One region of the Brevibacillus sp. AY1 genome, then DNA from elsewhere that is predicted to be linked to it. Evidence: riboswitches for the same ligand, from Rfam matches in the RefSeq annotation. Region 1 holds a riboswitch; the other holds the start of a gene.

Region 1 (3,411 bases):
GGGTTGGGAACGGCATCGCGGCAACATTCGATTGGAATTTTTGTGTGGCTGGCGCGCTATGCGGGATTACACCCAGAAGCAGCGAAGATTGAACGAAGCTGCTCGTTTGCTAGGCACCAACGAAGCTGATTTGGTGACACAGGTAGACCGTCTGCTGTCCGAACGCGATTCGTTGAAACAAACCCTGTTGGAAAAAGAACGACTGCTGCTTGAAGAGGAAGTTCGTCAAGCGATTGTGCATGCTGTTCCATTGGGTCACTATCGCTTGATTCAAAAAGTATTTGCCGATCGTACGATCCAGCAGCTCCAACAGTTTGCTCATCAAGTAAATGCTCAGGCAGCTGATGTTCTAACGCTCCTGGCGGCTACTGGTGAAAAACAGCAGCTTGTTTTTGCTCGGGGCCAGGATGTGCCCGTTGCCATGAACGAGTTGATGAAGGAAACATTGCCTCTCATAACAGGAAAAGGCGGAGGCAGTCCGGCGATCGCACAGGGTGGCGGCCAGTCGAACCTTCCCGCCGAAGAAGTGCTTGCTCATGCGAGGCAGAAGCTGGAGAGCATATTGAGCGGTGAATAAGCAAAAATAGGAGGTTAAACGATGAATTGGAATCCTGGCGATATTGTTCGCGTTCCTTACAAAACAGGAGAGTATATTGCGGAAGTTCTGGAAAATCAAGACAACAAGCTGTTGGTGAAGGTCTTGGCCGTGACGAAGTTCCCAACACAGGGCGATTTGCACACATCCTATGAAGTGGATGTGCCTTTATTTCATCAACGTCCAGCGCTTTCTCATCTGGAGAAGTTCTATGTGGCTGGCCCATCCGTCATTCGCTATAATGCTGCAATCCCGGATTACAAGGAATCGGTGCGTATTGCACTGGAGAGAGAGATGGAAAAGCTGAAAAAAATGTCCGCGTGGGCAGAGCGCTGTCTGGTCGAACTGGAAGTCATACACAAGGAAACCTTTACAAATTCAAAATAGCGTGATACTGTATAGGCGAAAGTGAAAGTACACAATCACATAGTTCTTTACCAAGCGGGGGCCGAGCATCGTTGGCTGAGATTGTAACGAGTGTGTTACTGACCGTTGAACCTGACCTGGGTCATGCCAGCGGAGGAAGAGGTAGACGAAATCGTTGTTGCGGTACGTGTTGCGCAAGCTTTAGGTAGCTTGTTCGTCACGCATCGCACATGGAATCGAACCCAACCATCCGAGTGGCGGATGGTTTTTTTATTGCCATTCGTCCGGATGTTTTGGTATACAGCTTCTTCTGTTTGGCTGGAGGATAGTCCAGTAGACGGGAGAAGTTTTTTTGTTTGAGAGAAAAAGGGACAAAAGGGGGGAGAGATTCATGCGGATTACCTTAAATGGCAAGCAGGTTGAATTGACGGAAGAGGTGCAAACCATTCGCGGCTTGCTTGCTTCCTATCAGCTCCTGGAAAAAATCGTGGTGGTCGAACAGAATGGCGAAATACTCGATCGCACGAAGTATGAAGAAAAAACGATCGCAGATGGTGATCGGATTGAGATTGTTCACTTTGTTGGGGGAGGATGACACATCATGGATACATGGAAAATTGGCACATACGAATTTCGTTCCCGTTTGCTCTTGGGAACCGGTAAATTTGCAGATTTGGATATACAAGGTAAGGCAGTAGAGGTTTCGGGGGCAGAGATTTTGACTTTTGCCGTACGCAGACTGAATCTGGAGAATCCGCACGAGCCTCATTTTTTGGAAAAGCTGGACTTGAAGCGTTTTACCTTGCTGCCAAACACAGCGGGAGCTTATACCGCAGAGGAAGCGGTCAGAATCGCTCGACTCGCAAAAGCCTCCGGACTGTGCGACATGATCAAGGTTGAAGTGATCGGCGACCCCAAAACCTTGCTGCCTGATCCGATCGGAACCCTGGAGGCTTCACGCATCCTCGTGGAGGAAGGCTTTACCGTGCTGACCTATACGAATGACGATCCGATTCTCGCGAGAAGGCTGCAGGAGGTCGGCGTGCACGCTGTGATGCCTGGAGCATCACCGATTGGCTCTGGCCAAGGAATCGTGAACGAAAACAACCTGCGTTTTATTATCGAAGATGCAAAAGTACCGATCATCGTGGATGCAGGGATCGGTTCGCCAGCTGATTGTGCAAAAGCGATGGAGCTGGGCGCGGACGGCGTGCTGCTCAACACGGCAGTAGCGTTGGCAGACGATCCGGTACTGATGGCAGAAGCGATGAAGCTTGGCGTAGAAGCAGGTCGCAAAGGATTTATAGCAGGGCGCATCCCGAAAAAGAGATATGCATCCGCGAGCAGTCCGACAGAAGGGATGATTGAGTAGCGTGGATCGTGTACGTGAAGCGGTCGCAGCCATAGCCAGTCGACAACAGGAAATGTTTGACTTGCTGGAAATTTTGGTCTCTCAACCGACAGTAAGTCCCCCGGCACGCAACAGCGATGAGGTTCAGGGAATATTGGCTGACGAATTGACGCAGCTGGGCTTTGAAGTCGACAGATGGACCGTTTTTCCTGGTGATGACAACATCGTGGGGAGACTTACGGGTACGGACTCGAAGCAGGCGAACAGTCTGATCATCAATGGACATATTGACGTCGCTGAGGTAGGCGATGATGCAGGCTGGACCTACCCGCCATTTTCTTTGACAAAAGGCAGTGACGGGCGGCTGTATGGACGTGGTGTCGCGGATATGAAAGGCGGTATGGCTGCCAGTCTGTTCGCGGTCAAAATGCTGCGCGAGCATGGTGTTCCTTTGAAAGGCGATTTGATTTTTCAATCCGTGATTGGAGAAGAGGCAGGAGAAGCCGGGACGCTGTCTGCTATCGAGCGTGGCTACACCGCCGATTATGCAGTCGTCGTCGATACCAGCAATCTGCACATGCAAGGACAAGGCGGCGTGATCACAGGCTGGATCACGGTGGAAAGCCCTGTCACCCTACACGATGGGATGAGGGCGAGAACCATTCATGCCGGAGGTCGCGTGCACGGTGCATCAGCGATTGAAAAGATGACAAAGATTATCGCCTCCCTGCAAGATTTGGAACGGCATTGGGCTGTGATGAAATCGTATCCGGGCTTTCCTGCCGGCAGCACCACAATCAATCCGGCCGTGATCGAAGGCGGACGTCACGCAGCATTTATTGCAGATCGTTGTGCCCTTTGGATCACGGTGCACTTCTATCCGAATGAATCGTATAAAGAGGTCGTAAAAGAAATCGAAGACCATGTGAATCGAGCGGCAGCAGCCGATTTGTGGCTGCGAGAAAACCCACCTGTGTTTCGCTGGGGAGGTCGTTCGATGATCGAGGAGCGCGGAGAGATCTTTCCTTCCCTGGAATTAGATGTGAATCACCCGGCTCTGAGCGTCCTGAAGTCCGCCTATGAGCAGCAGCTGCAACAA
Region 2 (3,411 bases), on a different contig from region 1:
CGAAATCTTTTGTACAACAATGGAAAGCAAGTCGAGCTCATGGTCAGTTATGAACCGCGCTTCCGTTCTTTTGCTGAGTGGTGGAAGCAGTTGTTTGGCGAGTCAGAGGGCAAGGAAGGCAAGGGGATTTTTCCTGCACTGGCTGAATTTTCCGCAGACCTGCACTCGATGGGGCAATACATACAAGACGGGCAGCGTTTGCTGTTTGAGACGGTCATCACAGTGAAAAGCCCCGCCCTAGATGTGAATATTCAGCCTGATGTGGCTGATTCCGACGGCCTTAACTTCCTGGCGGGAAAAAGCATGGATTACGTCAATAAAAAAGCGTACGAGGGCACCATGCTCGCACACGTAGATGGAGGCGTCCCCAACCTGATTGTCGAGATCCCGGAGGCTACGGCTTATCATCTGGGAGGTCTTTTCTACTTTTTCGAAAAGGCATGCGGCATCAGCGGATATTTGCTCGGTGTGAATCCGTTTGACCAGCCGGGAGTGGAGGCGTATAAAGCAAACATGCTGGCCTTGCTCGGCAAACCGGGATACGAGCTTCAAAAAGCAGAACTGGAAGTGAGATTACGTGCAAAATAAGACGTACCTGTCGATTGCGGAGACAGCTGTTTATTTAGAACTGCCCGAGTCTTTCATCATGGAAAAGATCAGGGAAGGGCGAATTCGCGCCGTTCACAATGGACAGGAGTATCTGATCAACAAGGATCAATTTCAGCATCATCTGGATGAGATGAAGAAGCTGCGGGAGTGGGAAGAAATCCAGCGTCACGAGCCTATCCCGGAAAGCTACGATGTGAAGGATGAAGATTAACTCGCTGCATGTACTTGTCAGGCAGCCTTCTAGAGGACTATACTGTTGAAAACGACATAAGAAACAGGCAACTTGGGGAGTCCTACACGCTGGGCTGAGAGGACGGTAGCTAGACCGTCGACCCATAGCACCTGATCCGGATCATGCCGGCGAAGGGATATGGTTGCGAGCGAACAACGTGTAAGATTTCATATGTATGCGGTTGAGCCCACCTTTTCCTGTCCGGAAAGGGTGGGTTTTTATTTGTTACGAAAGAGCTGTAGCCCACTCTTTAGCGCGTAAGGTCGAGGTTTTCTTAGGTCAGAACCGCCGGGAAACAAGATGGATAGGAACCGGGTGGGTAAAGGAGAGAAAGAGGATGAGCAATTGTCTGGTAGTTGGTGGTGGAATCATCGGTCTAAGTCTGGCCTATGAATTGGCGCGGCGGGGATTGTCCGTCACGGTCGTGGAGCAGGGAGAATGGGGAGGGCAGGCGTCATCTGCCGCGGCAGGGATGCTGGCTCCCTTAAAGGAATTCAACTCTACAGGACCGCTGCTTGATCTGGGGATGGACTCCTTGGCGCTGTATCCACAATGGGCCAAGGAGCTGGAGTCATACACGGCTGGAGACGTTCAGTTGAGCCTGGATGGTCTGCTCACGGTTGCACTGAATGAACGGGAAGAAGAAACACTGAAGGCCAAATACAAGTGGCAGCGCGAAGCCGGGTATGACGTCCAGTGGTTAATGGGAAAAGAATTGCAGGAAGTCGAACCGCTCCTGACAAACCTGGCGACTGCAGCCATCTATTCATCGAAAGAGGGACATATCAACAATCGCATGCTGCTGCGAGCACTGGTCACAGCGTGTCAACAGATGGGGGTAGTGCTGCACGCGGGGTGTGTCGTCAGCAGGCTTGCGCATACAGCTGGACGTGTTGTAGGAGTCGATACGACTTCAGGTCCGATTCGTGCAGATCATACGATTGTTTGCTCCGGAGCATGGGCAGGCATCATGCTGGAGATGGTGGGCGTGTCCATTCCGGTTCGGCCCGTGCGCGGACAGATCGCCGCGGTTTCCTCAGTCGGAATTCCACTGCGAACCGTTATTTTCGGTACATCCGGCTACCTGACTCCGAAGAAGGATGGAAGAATCGTGATCGGGGCGACAGAGGATGAGAGCGGCTTTCAGCGTGAAGTGACGCTCGCGGGATTGGCCAGCATCTTGCAAGGTGTGATGCCATACGTACCCGCCTTGCACGCAGCAACCTTCCTGGAAGCATGGGGTGGACTTCGTCCTGCAACGGCTGACGGCAAACCGCTCCTGGGAGAGGTTCCGGGCTGGGATGGCCTCTCGCTCGCAGGGGGACATTTCCGCAACGGTATTCTGCTTTCGCCTATTACGGCCAAACGGATGGCAGATTGGATTGAAAAAGGACAAAAAGAGCTGCTCTCGCCTTTTTTGCCAGAGCGATTCTTGAACGCAGACGAACCTAGCCGCTTGATCAATCGATAAAATGGGCTAGTATCACGGCCACAAAAAGTACACCTCCCCTTGGGCTCCTGTATATGGTAATAAAGAAACACCAGAAGGGGAGGAGTTTCCATGCAGTCTGATAAAAGCCTGTACCAGGCAGATGTGCAAATGGTCAGCCTGATAAAGGATATGCGGCAATCGGTGCACGATATTTGTCAGGAACATGCTGAGAAAAAAGTGCGCATCGAAGCGCTTGATGGTCAAGTATTCGAAGGCGTGATCGTCGATTACGACGAGAACAACGTATACATTGAAGTAGAAGACGAGGAAGTCGTGTATGAGTATGAGGACGATTATGAGGAGCAATTGCCTTACCAGCCGGTAGCGACTCATGTCTCCTATGGCGGGGATTGGGGCAGTCCTTTCCAGCCCTATGGAGGAGGATTTAACCCTTATCAAGGCTTTGGACCTTATGGCGGATATTCTCCGTATTCAGGCTTTGGGCCTTACGGTGACGAGAATCCCTATGGCTACACGCCCAATCCGTATATGGGAGGCTATCCTCAGGGAAGCGCCAACAGGCCGAGCAAACTGAGTCCCTTCGGCGGAAAGAATGCTCCTTCCAGTCAGGTGAGTCCGTTCGCGGGCAAGAATGCTCCTTCTGGGCAGGTAAGTCCTTTCGCTGGAAAAGGTGCAGTCAGTCCAAGCTCGGAATCTCCTTATCAGGGGCTCAGTCCTTATTCCTTTCCACCCCCATTCCCAGGGCCATTCCCACCACCACCGCCTGGCTGCTTCTTCTGCCCGCCGCCACCACCACCGTTTCCGCCACCACCACCGCCGCCACCCATAGGGCCGGTTGTCACCCCTCCAAGGAAACGGCGCAGACGCCGCCGCTGTGGCCGCAAGATTATACCTCTCGCTTTATTTACTTTGCTTTCGATCGTGCTCATTTAACGAGCACGGCTCCAAAACAGCCTAAGCCCAATTTCGCATTGGTCTGGAGGCTGTTTTTTTGCGTAGGAGGAGAATTCTTCGAAACGAAGGAGTACTCCCTTTGCTTTTGGCACACACTACCACGAAGAATGGAGAAAGGCAGGGGTGGCTGATGAAAGAGATCCAAAACAGCAGCTTGCCAGGG

What was found. Region 1 has a riboswitch for thiamine pyrophosphate ahead of thiS (sulfur carrier protein ThiS). Riboswitches for the same ligand answer to the same signal wherever they lie in the genome.
Region 2: linked by a shared signal. The riboswitch ahead of thiO (glycine oxidase ThiO) and the one ahead of thiS (sulfur carrier protein ThiS) in region 1 are both predicted to bind thiamine pyrophosphate.

The regions. Positions count from the first base shown of each region.
Region 1 covers NZ_JAFLPN010000019.1:38,908-42,318, reverse strand. Annotated here, with positions in the region: gene JZI27_RS15490 (alanyl-tRNA editing protein) at 1-577, shown strand, start outside; gene kapB (kinase-associated lipoprotein KapB) at 599-982, shown strand; TPP riboswitch at 1,027-1,137, shown strand; gene thiS (sulfur carrier protein ThiS) at 1,353-1,556, shown strand; gene JZI27_RS15475 (thiazole synthase) at 1,563-2,333, shown strand; gene JZI27_RS15470 (acetylornithine deacetylase) at 2,326-3,411, shown strand, end outside.
Region 2 covers NZ_JAFLPN010000003.1:160,173-163,583, reverse strand. Annotated here, with positions in the region: gene JZI27_RS05555 (glucose-6-phosphate isomerase) at 1-588, shown strand, start outside; gene JZI27_RS05550 (DNA-binding protein) at 647-820, shown strand; TPP riboswitch at 884-998, shown strand; gene thiO (glycine oxidase ThiO) at 1,179-2,312, shown strand; gene JZI27_RS05540 (hypothetical protein) at 2,403-3,227, shown strand; gene JZI27_RS05535 (YugN family protein) at 3,379-3,411, shown strand, end outside.